2 linked regions of the Thermochromatium tepidum ATCC 43061 genome follow. The protein of the gene in region 1 interacts with the protein of each later gene in a pairwise test. Links are inferred from orthologs where the notes say so. Each region holds a gene or a part of one and is shown on either strand. Other genes may lie near its edges.

Region 1 (10,629 bases):
GCATGTGGATGCTCGGGATGGGTGCAGCCGACGAAGGCATGCAGACTCTCGATCTTGTGCGCCAGCCCCTGTTCGAGCAGAAAATCCAGCGCCCGATAAACGGTCGGCGGGGCCAAGGCGCGCGCGCCCTCGCGCATGGATTCCAAGATCTCATAGGCGCCGAGTGGACGCTCGGCCGCGCACAGGATCGCCAGCACCCGCCGTCGTTGCGGTGTGAGTCTGACACCGCGCTGCCGGCAGAGCGCCTCGGCCTGCTTTAGCACCTGTTCCAAGGCATTACCCGTCGTCGGCATGACGCGCATCAAGCTTTGGCCGCGGCCTGACGCCGGGCACGTCGAATGGATAGTTGACGGCTGAGCAGCGCCGACAGCACATAGACACCTGCCGCAAGCAAGACCATGGTTGGCCCTGCCGGCAGGTCTGGCCTAAAGGACAGCGCCAGCCCCAGGGTGGTGAAGAATGCCCCAAGCGCAGTGGCGATCAGCACCATGGCCCCCAGCGAATGGACATAATGCGCCGCGATGGCCGCTGGCAGTGTCAGCAGCGCGATGACCAGGATCAATCCCACCACCTGGATCAGCAGCACCACGGTCACGGCCACCAGACACAGCAGCAGCAGATAGAACAAGGCCACAGGCACGCCGCGCAGACGCGCGAATTCCTCGTCGAAGGTAACGGCCAAGAACTGACGATAGAAGAGCACGACCGTGACCACCAGCGCCAGATCCAACCCCGCCATCCACCAGAGTTCGCGCGTCGGTACCAGTAGGATGTTGCCGAACAGAAAGCTCATCAGGTCCGAGGAATACCCGGGTGTCTTGGCGATGAAGAGTACGCCGACCGCCATGCCGATGGCCCAGAGCGCGCTGATGAGCGTATCTTCCTGGGTCTTCCAGCTCAGACGCACCGCCCCGATCAGCAGCGCCGAGAAGATGGCCGCGATCAGCGCGCCGAGAAAGGGGTCGACCCCAAAATAGAGCGCCGCGCCCATACCGCCGAGCACTGAATGCGCGATGCCGCCAGCCATGAAGGCGATGCGCTTGACGACCACGAATGGACCTATCACACCACAGCCGACGCTAGCCAGAAGCCCCGCGATCAGTGCGCTCTGCAGGAATCCATAGGTTGCGAGTGCCGTGAGGAATTCAGCCATGCTGGTGCTCGACCCGGCGGACATGGTCGCCATAGAGATGCCGGATGGTGTCAGCGCTGACCGCGCTGGTGCCATGACAGGTCAGTGTCCGGTTGAGACAGGCCACGCGGCTGACGTACTCGGAGATAAAGGCGATGTCGTGCGAGACCAGCAGGATGGTCAGACGCCGATTGAGCTCGGCGAGCAGATCGAAGATATCACTCTCAGCGCGCTGATCGATGTTGGCCGTGGGCTCATCGAGGATGAGGATACGGGGTTCGCCGACCAGGGCGCGCGCCAACAGCACCCGCTGCAACTGCCCGCCCGAGAGCCGACCGATCGGACGTCGCACCAGGTCTGCCGCCTCGACCTCGGCGAGCGCCTTTCGAGCCGCCGCGCGGTCGGCACGGCTCGACCAGCCGAGCGACCAGCGCGACCCGAGTCCGATCCGCCCCATGGCCACGACCTCCTCGACGCAGATCGGGAAGTCGCGCGGAAAACTCGGAAACTGGGGCACATAACCGATGGCGCGCGCGGCCGCGCGCGGTGGGCGACCGAGCACGCGGATACGCCCGGACTGAGGTTCGAGCAGACCCAGGATCAGCTTGAGCAGTGTGCTCTTGCCACCGGCATTGGGGCCGACCAGTCCCACGAACTCGCCCGCGATGATGCGCAGATCGATTCGTTCGAGCACCAGGTTGTCGCCATAGGAGAAGCTGACAGACTCCAGGTCGATCACGGGCAAGTCAGGCGTTGTGCTCGGCATCGAATCTGGTCGAGGATGGATGGTTCAGTCTGTACAGTATAACAGCCGGTCATGACGGACGAGCCTTTCGAGTCCAGTGAGGAATCGCGTCGGTCTAGGCTTGCGGCTATACTCTGCGCCCCGTCTCTAGGAGCCGCTCAACGTGGAAACCATCCAGATCCTCGTCCTTGCCTTTGTCCAGGGACTCACCGAATTCCTACCCATCTCTAGCTCGGGCCATCTGGTGCTCACACCGCTCTTGTTCGGCTATGAGCTTCAGAGTTTGGCCTTCGACGTGGCCGTGCATCTGGGCACGCTCGCCGCCGTGGTCGTCTATTTTAGGCGCGAGATCGCGCGAATGCTGGTTGCAGTGCTGGACTCGCTGCGCACGCGCCGCTTCGACGATCGGGACGCACGACTCGGTTGGATGATCGTCTTGGCCACGCTTCCGGTGGTGGTACTGGGGCTGCCGCTCAAATCCGTGCTGGAGTGGCTGCGTGAGGACGATCAGCGCATCGCGCTGGTGATCGCGGGCACGACCATCGGCTTCGGCCTGCTGCTATGGTGGGCGGACTGGCACGGACGGCGTGAGCGCACTGAATACCGGCTTGACTGGGGCGACGCACTCATCATCGGTCTCGCGCAGACCGTCGCCATCATCCCCGGCACCTCGCGCTCAGGGATCACCATCACGGCGGGGCTCCTGCTCGGACTCACGCGCCAGGCCGCCTCGCGCTTTTCGTTTTTGCTGGCCATTCCGACTATCCTCATGGCCGGCGGGCTGGAGACGCTGGAGCTGGTTCAGACCGCCGAGCCGGTCGACTGGAGCGGACTGGTGCTTGGCGCCATGATGGCCTATCTGGTCGCCTATCTCACCATCCGCTTCTTCCTGAGCTTCATCGAGCGCGTCAGCATGTTGCCCTTCGTGCTCTATCGCCTCCTGCTCGGCGGGGTCATCCTGGCGCTACTTTTTATCTGAACCTCATCCGGATAGCGATTCCATGCGGATGCGCACCACGGCACCCTGGACCGAGTCCAGGGCCTCGATCCGGGCAATGGCTCGGTTCATCTGACCCTCGATCACACGGTGGGTGAGCATGACCAGGGTCACCTGGGTCTCGCCCGCGGCGGGCGCCTTCTGCTTGATGGCCTCGATGCTGATGCCCTCCTCGCCCAGGATACTGGCGATGCGCGCCATGACCCCGGGCCGGTCGAGCGCGGTGAGGCGCAGATAGTAGGAGGTCTGGATCGCGTCCATCGTCAACACCGGGGTATCGGCCAGTTCATCGGGCTGGAAGGCCAGATGTGGCACCCGATTGGTGGGGTCGGTGGTCAGGGCGCGCGTCACATCGACCAGGTCCGCCACCACGGACGAGGCCGTCGGCAGCGCCCCGGCCCCGGCCCCATAGTAGAGGGTCGGCCCGACCGCATCGCCCTTGATCAGCACCGCGTTCATCACCCCATCGACATTGGCCAGCAGCCGCCGCTCCGGGATCAGGGTCGGATGGACGCGCAGCTCGATCCCTCCGGGCGAGCGGCGCGCGATGCCCAGATGTTTGATGCGATACCCCAGTTCGGCGGCATTGGCCACATCCTGGGCCTCGATGCGCGAGATGCCCTCGGTGAAGCAGCGCTCGAACTGGAGCGGGATGCCGAAGGCGAGCGAACCCAGGATGGTGAGCTTGTGGGCGGCATCGATGCCCTCGATGTCGAAGGTCGGATCGGCCTCGGCGTAGCCGAGCGCCTGGGCCTCGGCGAGCGCGTCGGCGAAGGCACGCCCCTTGTCCCGCATCTCGGTGAGGATGAAGTTGCCGGTACCGTTGATGATTCCAGCGATCCATTCGATGTGATTGGCGGCCAGGCCCTCGCGCAGGGCCTTGATGATGGGGATACCGCCCGCGACCGCCGCCTCGAACCCGACCATGACCCCCCGGTCGCGCGCAGCGGCAAAGATCTCGTTGCCGTGCTTGGCGATCAGGGCCTTGTTGGCGGTGACGACATGCTTGCCGGTGTCGATGGCCCGCAACACCAGTTCGAGCGCCGGCGAGTAGCCGCCGATCAGCTCGACGATGATCTGGATGCTGGGATCCTCGACCACGGCGAAGGGGTCATCGCCGATCTGACCGATCTGATCGAGACCCTGGATCCGTTCCGGACGGTATTCGCGCGCCGCGGCGCGCGCAATCTCGATCCCGCGACCGGCGCGGCGGGCGATCTCGCGCGCATTGCGTGTCAGCACCGTCACCGTGCCGCCGCCGACGGTCCCCAGGCCCAGTAGACCGATCTTCACCGGTTCCATGCGTTTACCTCACAGCTGTGTCGATTCCAGGAGGCGTCTTAGGCCCCAGCCCGCGCATCGCGCCGGAACATCTCCTTGATGCCGCGAATCGCCTGGCGCGTGCGGTGCTCGTTCTCGATCAGGCCGAAGCGCACATGGGTGTCGCCGTATTCGCCAAAACCGATGCCGGGTGCAACGGCGACCTTGGCATCGCGCAAGAGCTTTTTGGAGAACTCCAGCGACCCCATCGCCCGATAGGGTTCGGGGATCGGCGCCCAGACGAACATGGTCGCCTTCGGCGGCTCGACCGACCAGCCGGCGGCGTTTAGACCTGCGCACAGCACATCGCGCCGGCTCTGGTACATGGCGCTGATCTCGCGCACGCAGTCCTGCGGCCCCTCCAGCGCCGCGATGGCCGCGACCTGGATCGGGGTGAAGGTGCCATAGTCGAGATAGGACTTGATTCGCGCCAGGGCTGCGACCAGGGTCTTGTTGCCGCACATGAAGCCCACGCGCCAGCCGGGCATGTTGTAGCTCTTCGACAGGGTGAAGAACTCGACCGCGATGTCCTTGGCGCCAGGGATCTGGAGGATCGAGGGCGGCTTGTAGCCGTCGAAGGCGATATCGACATAGGCTAAGTCGTGCACGACCCAGATGCCATGTTCGGTCGCGATGTCGATGACCTTCTGGAAGAAATCCAGCTCGACGCATTGGGTGGTCGGATTGCCGGGGAAGTTGAGCACCAGCATCTTGGGCTTGGGCCAGGACTCCTGGATCGCCTTCTGGAGCTCCTCGAAGAAATCGACATCTGGCGTCAGACGTACATGACGCACATCGGCCCCGGCGATGATGAACCCATAGGGATGGATCGGATAGGCCGGGTTGGGCACCAGCGCGGTATCGCCCGCACTCATGGTGGCCAGCGCCAGATGGGCCAGACCCTCCTTGGAGCCGATGGTCAGGATCGCCTCGGTCTCTGGGTCGAGATGGACATCGAAGCGGTCGCGATACCAGTTGCAGACGGCGCGACGCAGACGCGGGATACCGCGCGACATCGAATAGCGGTGGGTATCCGGGCGCCGCGCGGTCTCGATGAGCTTGTCGACGATATGCTGAGGCGTGCCTTGATCTGGGTTACCCATGCCGAAGTCGATGATGTCCTCACCCCGGGCGCGGGCCTCGGCCTTCAACTCATTGACGATATTGAAGACATAGGGCGGTAACCGCTTGATGCGGTGAAAATCTGACTCGGGGGCGACCACGGTGAAACCTCATGGGCTGATGACGGAGAAAGGGACAAAGTCTAACGCCGCAATCGGTAGAAATCATCCTTAGAAAAGATCGTCCATGACGCGCGGCGCCGATCCCTGAGGCACGCCCCTGTCAGGGCGTACATCGTCGGCGTTCGGACGCACGACCCTAACAGGTTTGGGCCCCTGCAGGGTGTCGCGATACTCTTCCTGCACCAGTTCCACGACACCGTCCTTGGCGTTCGTCTCTACACCCTGAGCCGGATCAACCCGCACCTCGATCAGCCCAGACGGTGGATCGAGTCTGGCGACGGGTCGTCCCGCGAGCGCCTGTTCCATGAAATCGATCCACATCTCGATCGCGGCGCGACCGCCCTCCTCGCCTCGACCGAGCTTGCCGAAGTCGTCGAAGCCCATCCAGGTAACGGTCACAAACTCGGCCTGATAGCCGGCAAACCAGGAGTCGCGGATGTCGTTGGTGGTGCCGGTCTTGCCGACGATGTCGGGTCGCTCGAGTCGCTTGGCGCGGGTGCCGGTGCCGCGCTCGATGACCTCGCGCAGGAGCGAGGTCATCTGATAGGCGGTGCGCGGATCGATGACGCGTTCGGCCAGACCCTGCCCCTGGGTGGTCAGTCCGCGGGTGGTGGCCGATGTCTCCCCGGTCTTGTACCAGCAATCGGCGCAGGCGCATGCTGGACGTGCCTCGAAGACGACCTGACCGTCGCCGTCTTCGATGCGCTGGATGAAATAGGGCGTGACGTGATAGCCGCCGTTGGCGAAGACGGCATAGCCCTCGGCGAGCTTGACCGGCGAGAGCTCACCGGTGCCGAGCACCATGGAGAGTCCAAGCGGCAGCGCCTGGGTGTCAAAGCCGAAGCGGCGGATATAGTCCTGAGCCTGTTTTAGGCCGATGCTCTGCAATAGATTGATGCTGGCCAGATTGCGCGAGAGCGCGAGCGCCCTACGCATCGAGATCGGGCCGAGTTCGCGGTGGTCGGCGTTCTTGGGATTCCAGTGCTGATGGCCCGTGAGCTTGACGGCCTCGTCGCGCAGCAGACTGGCTGGGGTCCAGCCGCGCTCGAGCGCGGCGGCATAGACGAAGGGTTTAAAGCTAGAGCCTGGCTGGCGTCGCATATCGACGGCGCGGTTGAACTTGGAGTCGCTGAAGGCATAGCCGCCGACCAGGGCCCGGACCGCACCGTCGCGCGGATCGAGACTGACCAGGGCGCCGGAGACGGACGGGATCGGCGTCAACTGCCAATCGCCCTTGGGGGAACGTCTGAGTCGCACCAGATCGCCGACCGCGACCGCGTCCGGACCGCGCCTCTGCGGGCCCTGCCAGCGCGTCAGGTTGCGCTGAGTGCGCGACCAGCTCAGGGCTTGACGCGTGAGTTCGACCCGTTCGCCGCGCCCGATGTAGACCTGGGCCCCGGACGATGAGACCTGGGTGACGAGTCCGGACGTCAGACCCGGAACGCGCGTGAACGCCTCCAGCCGGGCGTCTAGCTCGGACTCGGGTAGCCCGGCGATCTCTAGGGTTGCCTCCGGACCCCTATAGCCGTGACGGCGGTCGTACTGATGGAGCGCCGTGCGCACCGCCTCTTGCGCTGCCAGCTGCAAGCGTGACTCGATCGTGGTCGTGACCCGATAGCCGCGATGGATGGCGTCCTCGCCATAGAAGCGCAGGATCTCGGCGCGCGCCATCTCGGCGACATAGTCGGCCTCGATCTCCGGGCCGCGGCGGTGGGCCTGGGCGGTGTTGGGCGCGGCGACGGCGGCGGCATACTGGGCTGCGTCGATATAGCCGAGTTCGAGCATGCGCCCGAGGATGTAGTTACGCCGTTCCAGCGCGCGCTCAGGATTGGTGAGTGGGTTGTTGGTCGAGGGTGCCTTGGGGATACCGGCCAGCATGGCCGCCTCGGCGATCGTGAGCCGGTCGAGCGGCTTGCCGTAGTAAAAGGCCGCCGCCGCCGAGATACCGTAGGCGCGATGTCCGAAGAAGATCTGGTTCAGATAGAGCTCTAGGATCTCCTCCTTGGTCAGGGCCTGCTCGACATGCAGGGTCAGCAACACCTCGGCGAGCTTGCGCTGGAAGGTCTTTTGGGGCGAGAGAAAAAAGTTGCGCGTCAGCTGCATGCTGATGGTGCTGCCACCCTGGGCCTTTTCGCCTGTGGCCAGATAGCTCAGGAGCGCGCGTCCGAGACCCTGGGTGTCGATGCCATCATGCTCGAAAAAGCGGCTGTCCTCGGTGGCCAGGAAGGCCTGGATGACCAGGGGCGGGATCTGTCGGATCGACACCGGACGACGCCGCTCGATGCCGAACTCACCGATCAGGCGTCCATCGGCGCTATAGACGCGCAGCGGCTCCTGGAGCTGGACGTTGCGCAGTGTCTGGACATCCGGCAGCTCAGGCAAGGTCACACCGACGAAGACGCCCGCGCCCACCAGCCCCAGGGTCAGCACCTGGACGGGGAGCCCGAGTCCAGAGCCGACGAGTTGAAAGAACCAATGACTCACCGAACGCGACCTCGGGGCCGTGCAGCGCCAGGGTTTCGTGCGGGCCACAACAGATCTTTCGGTCTTGGCTGGAATGGCGTGGGTTCGCTTCATCAAGGTTCAGCCCGCTGTCGAAAAGCGTAAAACGGCCCAGGCGACATCGGCGGCCTGACGGTTGGCGGCCACGTCGTGCACACGAAAGATAGAGACCCCCTGCATCACACCGAGCGCCGTGGTCGCACAGGTGGCCGCCAGCCGTTGTTCAGGCGGGACATCCTTGCAGAGCGCACCGAGGAAGCGCTTGCGGCTGGCCCCGAGCACGATCGGAAACCCCAACTCGACTAAAGACCCCAGGTTTGCCATCAGGGCCAGATTGTGCTCAAGCGTCTTGCCGAAGCCAATGCCTGGATCAAGCAGGATCGCCTCGGGACGCACCCCAGCCGCCAAGGCGGCCTCGGCCCGTGCCGCCAAGTGATCGCGGACCTCCGCGACCACGTCACGATACTGAGGTGCATCCTGCATGGTCCGCGGCACCCCGCGTCTGTGCATGAGCACGATCGGCACCTGGAGCTCGGCGGCCAGGGGTAGCATGTCGGGGTCATCGAGACCGGCAGAGGTGTCGTTGATCCAATCGGCACCAGACGCTAGAGCGGCACGCGCCACGCTTGCCCAGGTGGTATCGATGCTGAGCGGAACGCTGGCTGGGAGTCGCTCACGCAGGCGGCGAATCACATCCAGGACCCGCCGCTGCTGCTCCTCGGGCGGGACCGGGTCCGAACCCGGACGGGTCGATTCGCCGCCGATGTCGAGGATATCGGCCCCCTCATCCAGCATCCTGAGCCCATGGGCAACGGCGGCGTCCGGGTCCAGGTGACGCCCGCCGTCGGAAAAGCTGTCCGGCGTGACATTGAGGATGCCCATGAGACGGGGTGGGCTGGAGGCGAGCGGCTTGGACATGGTGCCTGGGGATGCGACGACTGGATCTTAGGACCGTACCTGTCAAGAGTATACGTCCAGGGGCGGGTCAGGGGGCCTAGCGCAGAACCCGAGTTTAGTCGCGGCGGACCCGGGCCTCCCGCGCGTAGGCATAGAGCGCGAGATACTCCCGCGCCGGTCGGCGCCAAGAATAATCCCCCCGCATGCCGTTGAGGCGCAGCTGACTGAAATAGCTTGGATGATCGCGCCAGAGCGCGATGGCTCGATCCAGGGCTGAATTCAGCGCTTCACCGGTCGGCTCGTCGAAGAGATACCCATTGCGTTGCTCAAAGGGCGCGGCCGAATAGTTGGCGTCCTGGAGGGTGTCGGCCAGCCCCCCGACCCGGCGCGCGATCGGCACCGTGCCGTAGCGCATGGCGATCAGCTGGGTCAGGCCGCAGGGCTCATAGAGACTGGGGATGAGGATCATATCGGCCCCGGCATAGATCAGATGACTCAGCGACTCGTCATAGCCCAGTTCGAGGTGGGCATGCGGGTTGGGGTCTAGTGCCGACTTGAGGCGCTCAAAGCGCTCGGCGATGGCCGGCTCGATCGCATGGCCGAGGAGCACGACCTGGGCGCCGGCACTCAGTGCAGAGTGGATACCGTGCGCGATGAGTTCGACACCCTTCTGCCGATCCAGCCGGCTGACGATGGCGACGATCGGACGGTCGGCGGCGTCCTCCAACCCGAGGTGCCCACGCAAGGCGTGACGATCGATCGCCTTGTGCGGCAGGGTCTCGGGACCGAAGTGCGCCGGGATGAGCGGATCGGTCAGCGGGTTCCAGACCGCGTCATCGATGCCGTTGAGGATCCCGCCGAACTTGTAGTCATAGCGTTGGAGCCAGGATTGTAGTCCCATCCCCTGCTCGGTGTGGCGCAGCTCCCAGGCATGGCGCGGCGAGACGGTGTTGACGGCATCCGCCGCCGCAATGCCGCCCTTCATGAGGTTGGCACGGCGCGGATCGCTGGGATCGGCCAGCCGCTCGGGGGTCAGCAGACGCGCCGGATCCAGCCCGACGGCCGCCAGCAGCCCGGCCTCGACCCAGCCCTGATAGCCGACGTTGTGCAGGCTGTAGCAGACCGGGATCCGCCCAAGCGTTGCGCGGCGCTCGGCAAGCAGCACAGGCACCAGCCCCGTTTGCCAATCGTTGCAATGCAGCACATCCGGCCGCGACTCGGGGCGCGAGACATACTCGACCAGGGCGCGTGAGAAGAAGACAAAGCGCTCGGCATCGTCCGGTTCACCATAGATCCGTCCACGCTCGAAGAAACCATGCCCCGAGCGAGGTGCGATCAACCGGCATTCATACCCATCCAGACTCAGACCCAACACCCGGCACTGGATCACCTCGCCCGCGAAGGGAACCTGGAGCTCGATGCCGAGTGGACGCGGTCGATCCAGGCCGTCGAATCGCAGGACGTCGTAGGCCGGCAATATGACCTCGACGCGCTCGCCGATTCGCGTCAGCTCGCGCGCCAGCCCCTGAACGAAGTCACCGAGACCGCCGGCCTTGGCGATGGGCGCACACTCGGCGCTGACCATGGCAATGTGCATTGTTTCGAAGGTGTAGATCGGGACGAGGGTTATCGAGGATCATCCGACTCGAGCGGCGGATGCTGGGCCAGGGCGCGCCGGATGAGCTCGGGGTCGTCGACCCTGACACTCAACTGAAAGCGTCCACCCGCCCCCACGCGATAGCGATGGCCGAAGAGGTCGATCACGGTGTTGGGTGTGCTCCAGCCCTGGAGG
Region 2 (10,531 bases), 2.1 Mb from region 1 along the record:
CTGCCGGGACCCTGGCGCAGGGCACCTCACTCATCCCCTGTCTGATGATCCGCGACGGCGAGCCGCTGACCGACAGGGATGGCACGCCCTATGTCGGCTTCGAGGTCGTGGTCGATCCGCGCTCGGCGACCCCGGACTCGACCGAGATCTTCAAGCGCGCCCTGGCCGAGCGCAAGGGACTCCAGGTACCCAACCATCACTGCCCGGCGAGCGTGCGTAACGTCATCCATGTACGCGAGCTCTATGCACTGGAAAAGGCGCCCTTCTTCGATCCGCCGCGCTCGGGCGGGCGCAGCGACTCGGCGGGCGGTGTCAGTGAACTCGACCGCATCGTGCGTGCCTTCCATGATTCCAACGAATGCGCCTCGGTCAACGCGCGTCTGACGCGCCGCCGTCAGGCCCTGGAGCGCGCCTGGGAGACGTTCATCGCCCGGCGCTCGGATCTCGGCTCGCCGACCATGCTCGAACGCGCCAAGCATCTGGATTACGCCATGCGCACCGCGCTCTACGAGGGCCATCTGGGACGGGGCTGTTCGGCCTATGGCGCCTGCGAGCGCAGTATCGTGGTGTTGTCGATCCGCAATCGCGCCCTCCAGTGTCAAGTCCGTCAAGGCTGTCGCTTTCCAGGCGACATCCAGGGCGTCGCTTCTACACCCTCGCAATACAACATCTGGGACGAGTATCTGACCCAGATCTCGGGGTTGACCGCCTGCTATCTGCGTCCGGATCTGGCCGAACACGACAATTATGCCAAGCTCCAGGCCATGTATGCCCAGACCGTGCCGGATGCCGAGCAGATCCTCTATGGCGGTGATTCGGGTCTGCGCGCCGTCTTCCCCGGCAACAGTCTGATCGAGTTGACCAACACGCGCCATTACTACCACGCCCCGGCCATGGGCCAATGCTTTCCCAACCACGACCGGGTCGAGTACATGACCGGCGCCGTGGCACGCAAGGATGGTGACTTTGCGCTCATCGCCAATACCCGGATCGAGGTCGGGATCAAGTCCGGCTGGGGCTATACCTTCAAGGAGTTCCTGGTCACTCAGGAGCCGGATCGCGATGTCGTCCGCGTCCAGGACAGCTATCCGGGCTTTCTGGTCGATGCGCGCAAGGTCTCGCTGAAGCGTCCGGATGACTGTTTGCCCTATGGCATCCCGGGCGGCTGTCCTTCGCTTGGTACCGGACGCTATCGCAAGGTGCCGAACTGGCTCGGTTCAGGTGAGCCGGTTGAACTCCATTGCCGGATCGCCGATCGCGGCGAGACCTGCCAGGGGGCGGGTACGATGCGCGCGGTGAGTGTCGGCGGTACCTGTGACAAGGAGATGCGTCCGGTGGCGCGGGTGCCCTGAGACGCGAATTTGGCCTCGTCGTCGGCAGTCAGGTCAACCATATCCGTGCCCTGTTCAAGCACTACGGACACCGCGAAGGGCTGGATCTGCTCGACCGGATCGAGGACGAGTGCTGCTTGAGTCGGCCTCAATCCCGTCGGTTCAGGTGTCGCGGCAGGATCTCGCCCAGCGCCTGAGCCGTCTCGATGAGCGTGATCCCTGGGGCGTGATCGACGAGCCGGGTGACGGTCAGTCCGACATAGCCGCAGGGATTGATGCGACCGAAGGGCTCCAGGTCCAGGTCGACATTGAGCGCCAGACCGTGATAACAGCAGCCATGACGCACGCGCAGACCCAATGACGCGATCTTGGACCCGGCGATATAGACGCCAGGTGCATTGGCGCGCCGCTCGGCCGCGACGCCGTGCGTGGCCAGCAGCTCGATGATCGCCTGTTCCAGTCGATTCACCAGCCGTTTGATGCCGATCCCCGCGCGGTGCAGATCGAGCAGCAGATAGGCAACGAGTTGCCCCGGACCATGATAGGTGACCTGCCCGCCGCGGTCGGTCTGGATCACCGGAATCTCCCCAGGGGCGAGCAGATGCTCGGGACATCCGGCCTGACCGAGGGTGAAGACCGGCGGATGTTCGAGCAGCCAGAGTTCGTCCGGCGTATCCGCCTCGCGCGTATCTGTGAAGGCGCGCATCGCGGCCCAGGTCGCCCGATAGTCCTGGAGCCCGGGCAGATAGCGGATGCGCAACAGACAGGGTGGTGTGTTCACAGCGCCCAGGCCACCAGCTCGTGGGCGCAGAGTTCCTGATAGATGGCGTCGAGCTGGTGTTTGCTGTGGGCCTCGAAGGTCAGGGTGACGGCAATCCATTGGCCCCCTCGGCTCTCGCGCACCGAGATCGCCGTCTCGTCGACGCCCTCGGCATGACGGCTGACGATCTCGACCACCACCGCCTCCAGACCGCGCCCGGACGGTCCCATGACCTTGAGCGCAAAGCGGCAGGGAAAGGTCAGCAGGGTTTGCTGTGGATCAGACATGGCCTTCAGGCACCCACGCCTTGTCGTCTTGATAAAGCGCATCCATCCGCCGCCAGAACGACCCTGGACGCCCATCGCCCACCGGCTCGCCTCGAAGCCGCGTCACCGGTAGAACCTCGCGCGTCGAGCGGCTGAGCCAGATCTCGTCGGCCGCACGCCGGGTATCGAGCGCGATCGTCCACTAGAACATCCGCAACACGCTGTCCTTGACCTGACGCCAGAGACCGCCCTTGGGCAGATCCTGGAGGGCGATGAGCGGAATGCGCGTAATCTCCTCCTCGCCCATCAAGACGACGATATCACCGAGTCGCTCGCCCCGGGCGATGGGGGCGTTCATGTCCGAGGTCTTCTCGATGCGCGCGCTGAGCTTGGCATACTGGCCGCGCGGAATGGTGGCGACCACGTCGCGTTCCGGACCCGCCGGCAGCGTTTCCTGTTCGCCAAACCAGACACGCAGGTTCTGGATCGGCTGACCGACCGGATAGAGCTTGTGACTCTCGTAGGTCCGGAAGCCATAGTTGAGCAGCGCCAGGCTGGCCTCAGCGCGCGCGCGGGGCGTGGGCGCACCCATCACGACCGAGATCAGGCGCATGTCGTCGCGTTTGGCCGAGCCGATCAGACAGTAACCGGCCGCCTTGGTGTAGCCGGTCTTGATGCCGTCGGCCGTGGGGTCGCGTCTGAGCAGCGGGTTGCGGTTCTGCTGGGTGATTCCGTTGTAGGTGAACTCAAGGGTGGAGTACCAGGCATAGTACTCGGGGAACTCGCGGATCAGGGCCGCGGCGACCCGGGCCATGTCGCGCGCCGTCGTATAGAGCTCCGGGTCCGGCAGGCCATTGGGATTGGTGAAATGACTGTTGGTCATGCCAAGCCGCTTGGCATGGGCGTTCATGAGATTGGCGAAGGACTCGACATTGCCCGAGACGTATTCGGCCAGGGCCACGCTGGCATCATTGCCCGACTGGATGATCATGCCCTTGAGCAGATCCTCTAGACTGACCTGCTTGCCGACCTCGATGAACATCTTGGAGCCGCCGGTGCGCCAGGCGCGCTCGCTGATCGTCACGCGATCGCTGAGACTGATGCGCCCCGAGGCCAGTTCGCGAAACACCGTATAGGCGGTCATGATCTTGGTCAGGCTCGCCGGCTCGACCCGCTCATCGGCATTGAGCTCGGCTAGGGCCTTGCCTGTATGGAAGTCGACCAGTAGATAACCCCGGGCCTCCAGCTCGGGTGGGGCGGGCGTGGTCGTTTGCGCGCCGACGGGCAGGCCGAAGTTGAGCAGCAACAGGAACCACGGGAGCAGGCGCTTGATGGCTGATTTCATGGATGATCCGAACACTCGGGGTGACGAGGGAGTTTGTCGCGTATTTTACCGCTTAAATCGTAAAAATGGCACAGTGTTTCAGTTTTGCAGCGCAGCCGCGGGCTGGGTTGGTCAGTTGGTGTCGGTCGATCGCTCGGCCCGATCGGCCAGGAAGGATAAAAGGCCCCAGAAGCGTCGCCTGGGTTCGATGGCCCGTACCTCGACCCGCGCCGTACCCTGGTTTTTCATCCCGAGCTTGACGGCGGCCGTATAAGAGAGGTCGATGACGCGATCATCTTGAAAGGGACCGCGATCGTTGATCCTTACCACGACGCTGCGTCCGTTCTCGAGATTGGTGACGCGCACATAGGTCGGCAGAGGGAGCGTCTTGTGCGCCGCGCTCATGGCGTACATGTCGTAGGTCTCGCCCGAACTGGTCTGGCGACCATGGAAGGGCTGCCCATACCAGGAGGCCAGCCCGCGTTCGACATAGCCGCGCGCGGACTTCTTGATGTAATAGCGCCGTCCGAAGACCACATAGGAATCGGGGTTGCCCAACCTGGCCAGTGGCTCGAACCTCGGCACCGCGTCCGGGATGCGGGCGATCGCCTCGTCGTCGAGTTCACCCCGACTGGCACAGCCTGTCAGCGCGAGCAGCAGGAGGGCGCTGATGGGGGTTAGGACGAGCATAACACGCATGATCCGACTCATTTTTTGGCACGATGGGTCTCGATCGACATCAGTATCCCGAAACCGGCCATGAGTGTCACCATCGAGGTGCCTCCATAGCTGATCAATGGCAGAGGCACGCCGACCACCGGCAGCAGGCCGGTGACCATCCCCGTGTTGACGAACAGATAGATAAAGAACACCAGCGTCAGCCCCCCGGCGAGCAGACGCTCGTAGTTATCCTGGGCGCGCACGGCGATCATGAGTCCGCGTCCGATGATGAACAGATAGAGTGCCATCAGCGCCAGGATGCCGGTAAAGCCGAATTCTTCGCCGATGACGGCGAAGATGAAGTCGGTGTGGCGCTCGGGCAGGAACTCCAGATGCGATTGGGTGCCGTTGAGCCAGCCCTTGCCCGAGAGCCCGCCCGAGCCGATGGCGATCTGTGACTGGATGATGTGATAACCACTCCCCAATGGATCGGACTGCGGGTCGAGCAGCGTCATGACACGCTCGCGTTGATAATCGTGCATGTGCATCCAGACCAGAGGCATCACGGCAGCCACCAAGAGCGCCATTCCGAGGATCATGCGCCAGCTCAACCCGGCGATGAAGAGCACCATGACGCCCGCGCTCAGCACCAGCAGGGCGGTGCCCAGATCCGGCTGCTTGGCGATCAGCCCGACCGGGATCAGGCTCAGGACGGACGCCAGCAGCACGCCCAACAGACGTGGCGGCAGCGGACGCAGGGACAGCACCCAGGCCACAGTCATGGGCACGGCGAGCTTGAGCAACTCCGAGGGTTGGAAACGCACCAGGCCGAAATCCAGCCAACGTCGAGCACCCTTGCCGATGTCTCCGAAGAGGAGTACGGCCACCAGCATCAGAACACCGAATACATAGAGCCCCAGCGACCAGCGCTTGAAGTAGCTGGAAGGCACCTGGGCAATGGCCAGCATGAGGCCGAAGGCGACGACCAGTCGTGCCAGCTGGCGCTCGATCATCAACCAGTCCTTGTCGCCGGCGCTGTAGAGCACCATGAGACCGAATCCGCACAGTGCCAGCAGTCCGGTCAGGAGCGGGGCGTCGATGTGGCGCCGACGCAACCAACCCTCGTCCGTGGTCTCGATCTCCCAGATCGCCCGTGAGGACAGGGGATCAGTCGCCATCGTCCTTCGACTCCGACGCGTCTGCCAGCGGCCTACCGCCGAGATAGGCATCGATCACCCGGCGTGCGATCGGCGCGGCGGTCCCGCTCCCTGAACCGCCGTTTTCCACCATCACGGCCACAGCGATGCGCGGATCCTCGACCGGGGCGAAGGCGATAAAGAGGGCATGATCGCGCAGACGTTCCGAGATCTTGGAGGCGTCATAGCGTTCCTTCTGGCCGATGGTGAAGACCTGTGAGGTGCCGGTCTTGCCGGCGATGCGGTAATCGTTGGAACGGATGTGTTTGGCAGTTCCGCGTGGACTCTCAATGACCTTCGCCATGTCCTCGATGATGATGTCCCAGTCGGACGGATTCGAGATGCGGATCTGGCGCGCCACCGTGGGGAAGACGGTCGCTACGTCGGCACCCGGAACCCGGCGCGCATAGGCCAGTCGCGGCTGGATGAAGCGTCCCTTGTTGGCTATGGCGGCGGCCGCCGCCGCCAGCTGCATGGGTGTGGCCAGGAAATAGCCCTGACCGATGCCCATGATGAGGGTCTCACCCGGATACCAGGACTGCTTGCGCACCCGCTCCTTCCATTCACGCGAGGGCAGCAATCCGGGCAGCTCGCCCGAGACGTCGACGCCGGTGCGCGCACCAAAGCCGAACTCCGAGAGGAAGGCATGCAGTTTGTCGACCCCCATCTGGTTGGCCAGCCAGTAGAAATAGGTGTCACAGGACTGCACGATGGCCGACTCCAGGTCGACCGTGCCGTGTCCGCCGCGCCGCCAGCAGCGGAAGCGGTGTTTTTGGCCCGGCAGTGAGAAGTATCCCGGACAATAGGTCGTGCTGCGCGGCGTCACGAAGCCGAGCGACAGGCCGCCGAGTCCGACGAAGGGCTTGACCGTCGAGCCGGGCGGATACTGACCACGAATGGCGCGATTGTAGAGCGGTTTGTCGGGCGAATGGAGCAGGGCGTTGTAATCGCTCTGGCTGATGCCCTCAACGAAGAGGTTGGGATCGAAGCTCGGGGTGCTGACCAGGGCCAGCACGCCACCGCTGCGCGGATCGATGGCCACGATCGCGCCGCGATGCGTGCCAAGCGCCTCGGTGGCCGCCTGTTGCAGCCCGATGTCGAGATAGAGATAGAGATCCTGACCCGGGGCCGGGGGTGTGCTCTCGAGCGTGCGCAGGATGCGGCCACGCGCATTGACCTCGACCTGGCGATAGCCGACCTTGCCGTGGAGCACGTCCTCGTGGGCCAGCTCGACCCCGCTTTTGCCGATGAAGTTGGTACCGGCATAGTTGCCCTTGTCGATGTGCGCGAGCTCGCGGTCGTTGATGCGTCCGACATAGCCGAGCACATGGGCCGTGAGCTCGCGTTTTGGATAGAACCGGATCAGCTCGGCCTGGACCTCAACCCCGGGAAAACGGTAGCTATCGACGGCAAAGCGCGCGACCTCCTCGGGGGTGAGGTTCAAACGGATCGGGACCGGTTGAAAGCGCATGCGCTGACGTTTGAGCCGCTCGAAGCGGGCCAGATCCACCTCCTCGATCGATAGGATCCGTCTGAGCTCGGCAATGGTGGCGGTCAGATCCTCGACCTTCTCGAGCGTGATCATCAGCGAGAAGGAGGGGTTGTTTTCAGCCAGCACCACGCCCTTGGCGTCGAAGATCAGCCCCCGGTTGGGCGGCACCGGCTGGATCTTGACCCGGTTCTCGGTCGAGAGCACGCTGAAGTGGTCGTGAAGCTCCAGCTGAAGATGGTACAGCCGTGCCAGGATCAGGCTCAGACCGAGGACGACAAATACTGCGGCGACGCCAGCCCGCGCCCTGACCAGGCGCTGTTCGCGCCGGCGATCCTCCAGACTGCTCTCAAGCATGGCAGTCAACTCATCTCCAGACGACGTTCGAAGGGCACCAACAGCCAGGCCATGATCGGCCAGAAGGCCAGGCCGACCAACGCCGAGATCCAGTAAGTCAGGGCCGGAATCGGCTGGCCGGTCGCGGCGATGATCCAGAGCGTCAGCAGGCGTTCGGCCAGCAGGATCAGGGCCACGAAGAAGGCCTGCTGCCACTGCGGAAAGATCCGGATGCGTGGGCGCAGCACTAGGGCCAGATAGGCCGTGACCGAAAGGGTCAGCGCGTGCTGACCGAGCAAGGCGCCTGTGAGCACGTCGAGCAGCAGGCCAACCAGGAAAGCGGTGAAGATGCCGACCTGGCGCGGTGTCGCGAAACACCAGAAGAGCACGACCAGGGCGGACCAGGGGGGACGATAGTCCCAGGGCCAATCCGACACTGGCAGGATGGTCAGATACATCGCCAGGATGAATGAGAGCATGATCGGCCAGAAAGGTTGATGAGGCCTGTAGGACGGTTTGCCCGAACGCTTCTTGATGATCTTCACGGCGCCATGTTTTTGGGTTTGAGTGCCTCGGCGGTCAGGGCCTGCAGGCGCGAGGTCTCATTCAGATTCCAGACCAGGAGGACTTCGCGGCTGCGATCGAGTCGGGCTGTGGGCTCGGCCAGGACGGTGGTGAAGGGGTTGTCCGGATCCTGACGCACGGTCTTGACCCGCGCCACCGGATAACCGGGGGGAAAACGCCCGTCCATGCCCGATGTCACCAGCAGGTCACCGACCTGGATGTCGGCGTTCTTGGGGATGTAGAGCAGCTCCAGATCATGATTCGGCCCGGTGCCAGCGGCGATGGTGCGCAGTCCGTTGCGGTTGACCTCGACCGGCAGGGCGTGATCCGAGTCGGTGATCAGGAGTACCACCGAGGAGAAGGGATTGACGCGGATGACCTGTCCCATCACGGCATTGGCGTCGAGCACCGGCTGACCAACGAAGACCCCGGCGTTGGTCCCCTTGTTGAGCAAGACCTGCTGACGATAGGGCGCGAGTTCGACGGCCATGATCTCGGCGATCAGCACCCGTTCGCCGACGTCGAGCGAGGAGCCGAGGAGCTCGCGCAGCCTCGCGTTCTCGGCCTCCAGGGCCTCGAACTGCTGGAGTCGCGCCTTGAGCAATAGGTTCTCGCGATGCAACTCGGAGTTTTCGTCACGCAGCCTGTCCTGGCTGGCGAGACGTTCGCGCGCCTCACGGAAGAGCTGACTGGGGCGATCAGCGGCTAGCTGCAGCGGATAGGTCAGGAGTGAGAGTGCCGTGCGCAGCAATTCGAGATGATGCTGACGATGATCGGCCACCAACAACCCTAATGCCATCAGAATCGCCAGGATGACGCGGGCATTGAGTGACGGACCTGGATTGAACAGCGGTTTGATGACGGCAGCACCTCAGCTTCCAGCCTCCAGCGTTCAGCTCCAAGCCTTCAGCCTCCAGCCAGAACATTCCTTCGGCTGGTCGCTGGCGGCTGGTAACTGGCGGCCGAGTCATGTCATTCGGTCGCGAATAGGGCGCTCTCCTGGGAGTCGAGCATCTCCAGCACCATGCCGCCGCCACGGGCAACACAGGTCAGCGGATCCTCGGCCACGATCACCGGCAGCCCGGTTTCCTCCTCGATCAGCCGGTCGAAGCCGCGCAAGAGCGAACCCCCGCCGGTCAGCACAATGCCGCGCTCGGCGATATCGGCGCCCAGCTCGGGTGGGGTCTTTTCGAGCGCCATCTTGACCGCCTGGACCACCATCGATAACGGCTCCTGCAAGGCCTCGAGGATCTCGTTGCTGTTAAGCGTAAAGCTGCGCGGCACGCCCTCGGCCAGACTACGGCCCTTGACGTCGATCTCCAGTACCTCATTGCCGGGGAAGGCCGAGCCGATGCTGTGCTTGATGCGTTCGGCGGTGGCCTCACCGATCTGGGTGCCATAGTTACGGCGCACATAGTTGATGATGGCATCGTCGAAGGTATCGCCCCCGACTCGCACCGACTCGGCATAGACGATGCCGCTCAGTGAGATCACTGCCACCTCGGCCGTGCCGCCGCCAATGTCGATGACCATACAGCCACGTGGCTCGTGCACCGCCAGTCCGGCACCGATGGCGGCCGAGATGGGCTCCTCGATCAGATAGACCTCGCGCGCCCCAGCGCCCGCGGCCGATTCTTTGATGGCGCGGCGCTCGACCTGGGTCGAGCCGCAGGGCACGCAGATGAGCACGCGCGGGCTGGGACGCAGGAAGCTGGTTTCATGGACCTTGTGGATGAAATACTGGAGCATCTTCTCGGTGACGGTGAAGTCGGCGATGACGCCGTCCTTCATCGGCCGGATCGCGGTGACGTTTTGAGGGGTGCGCCCGAGCATCTGCTTGGCCTCCTCGCCGACGGCCACCACCGTCTTGGTTCCTCCATGGCGTTCGTGCCGGATGGCCACGACCGAGGGTTCATTGAGTACGATGCCGCGGCCACGGGCATAGATCAGTGTATTGGCGGTCCCCAGGTCGATCGATAGGTCATTGGAGAACATTCCGCGAATGTTTCTGAAAAACATCAGTAAAGACACCTTCCGGGTGGTAAAGGAACGCCTTGGATGGGCGCGGCGTCGCCGAGGATGAGTGAGCCGGATCTCGGTTCCGATACGGGATCCCTGGATAATTGGGGCGCTAATCTAGCAACGTGAACCTCGATCGGCAAGGCGCCCGCTGTGTCGCTCCGCCGGACCCTCGGGTCGAGTGGCCCGCCCGAACGCTCATTTGTGCTATTTTCAACCAATTTCATCGCCAACGGCTGTCCAACATGTCACTGAGCTTATCCGACATCGACAAGATCGCCCATTTGGCCCGGCTCGCCGTCGCTCCCGAGCGGCGCGCGCGCTATGCGGCGGATCTTTCCAATATCCTCGACCTGGTCGCCCGGATGGATACCGTCGATACCTCGGGCATCGAACCCCTGGCCCATCCGCTGAACATGACCCAGCGTCTGCGTCCGGATGTCCCCAATGAAACCAATCAACGCGAACGCTTTCAGTCCATCGCCCCCCTGACCGAGGCTGGACTCTATCTGGTTCCGAAGGTCATCGACTGATGCAGAACAAATCCATTGCGCAAATGGCCGCGGATCTGCGGCTACGTACCTAT

What was found.
Region 2: the proteins of E6P07_RS00960 (region 1) and mrdA interact in binary tests that used the Escherichia coli proteins (3 or more experiments, as listed by UniProt). The link is inferred for Thermochromatium tepidum ATCC 43061 from one-to-one orthologs.

Annotation. Positions count from the first base shown.
Region 1 is NZ_CP039268.1:202,106-212,734, reverse strand. What follows is about bases 5,205-8,245. They hold E6P07_RS00960 (penicillin-binding protein 1A), read right to left. Parts: upstream 7,923-8,245; coding sequence 5,487-7,922; downstream 5,205-5,486. Other genes in these bases: folP (dihydropteroate synthase), read right to left, coding at 8,022-8,245; alaC (alanine transaminase), read right to left, coding at 5,205-5,417. In the rest of the region: E6P07_RS00990 (Fur family transcriptional regulator), read right to left, coding at 1-293; E6P07_RS00985 (metal ABC transporter permease), read right to left, coding at 302-1,153; E6P07_RS00980 (metal ABC transporter ATP-binding protein), read right to left, coding at 1,146-1,898; E6P07_RS00975 (undecaprenyl-diphosphate phosphatase), read left to right, coding at 2,041-2,856; E6P07_RS00970 (homoserine dehydrogenase), read right to left, coding at 2,860-4,176; more of alaC, read right to left, coding at 4,215-5,204; more of folP, read right to left, coding at 8,246-8,858; E6P07_RS00950 (glycogen synthase), read right to left, coding at 8,953-10,434; E6P07_RS00945 (hypothetical protein), read right to left, coding at 10,464-10,629. UniProt on the Escherichia coli protein: Cell wall formation. Synthesis of cross-linked peptidoglycan from the lipid intermediates.
Region 2 is NZ_CP039268.1:2,337,327-2,347,857, reverse strand. What follows is about bases 4,947-7,889. They hold mrdA (penicillin-binding protein 2), read right to left. Parts: upstream 7,384-7,889; coding sequence 5,509-7,383; downstream 4,947-5,508. Other genes in these bases: mreD (rod shape-determining protein MreD), read right to left, coding at 7,389-7,889; rodA (rod shape-determining protein RodA), read right to left, coding at 4,947-5,519. In the rest of the region: E6P07_RS10820 (eS19 family ribosomal protein), read left to right, coding at 1-1,352; N(2)-fixation sustaining protein CowN, read left to right, coding at 1,349-1,528; lipoyl(octanoyl) transferase LipB, read right to left, coding at 1,480-2,037; E6P07_RS10810 (YbeD family protein), read right to left, coding at 2,109-2,378; E6P07_RS10805 (D-alanyl-D-alanine carboxypeptidase family protein), read right to left, coding at 2,560-3,702; E6P07_RS10800 (septal ring lytic transglycosylase RlpA family protein), read right to left, coding at 3,814-4,371; more of rodA, read right to left, coding at 4,389-4,946; more of mreD, read right to left, coding at 7,890-7,907; rod shape-determining protein MreC, read right to left, coding at 7,904-8,776; E6P07_RS10775 (rod shape-determining protein), read right to left, coding at 8,899-9,945; Asp-tRNA(Asn)/Glu-tRNA(Gln) amidotransferase subunit GatC, read left to right, coding at 10,191-10,478; Asp-tRNA(Asn)/Glu-tRNA(Gln) amidotransferase subunit GatA, read left to right, coding at 10,478-10,531. UniProt on the Escherichia coli protein: Catalyzes cross-linking of the peptidoglycan cell wall. Responsible for the determination of the rod shape of the cell. Is probably required for lateral peptidoglycan synthesis and maintenance of the correct diameter during lateral and centripetal growth.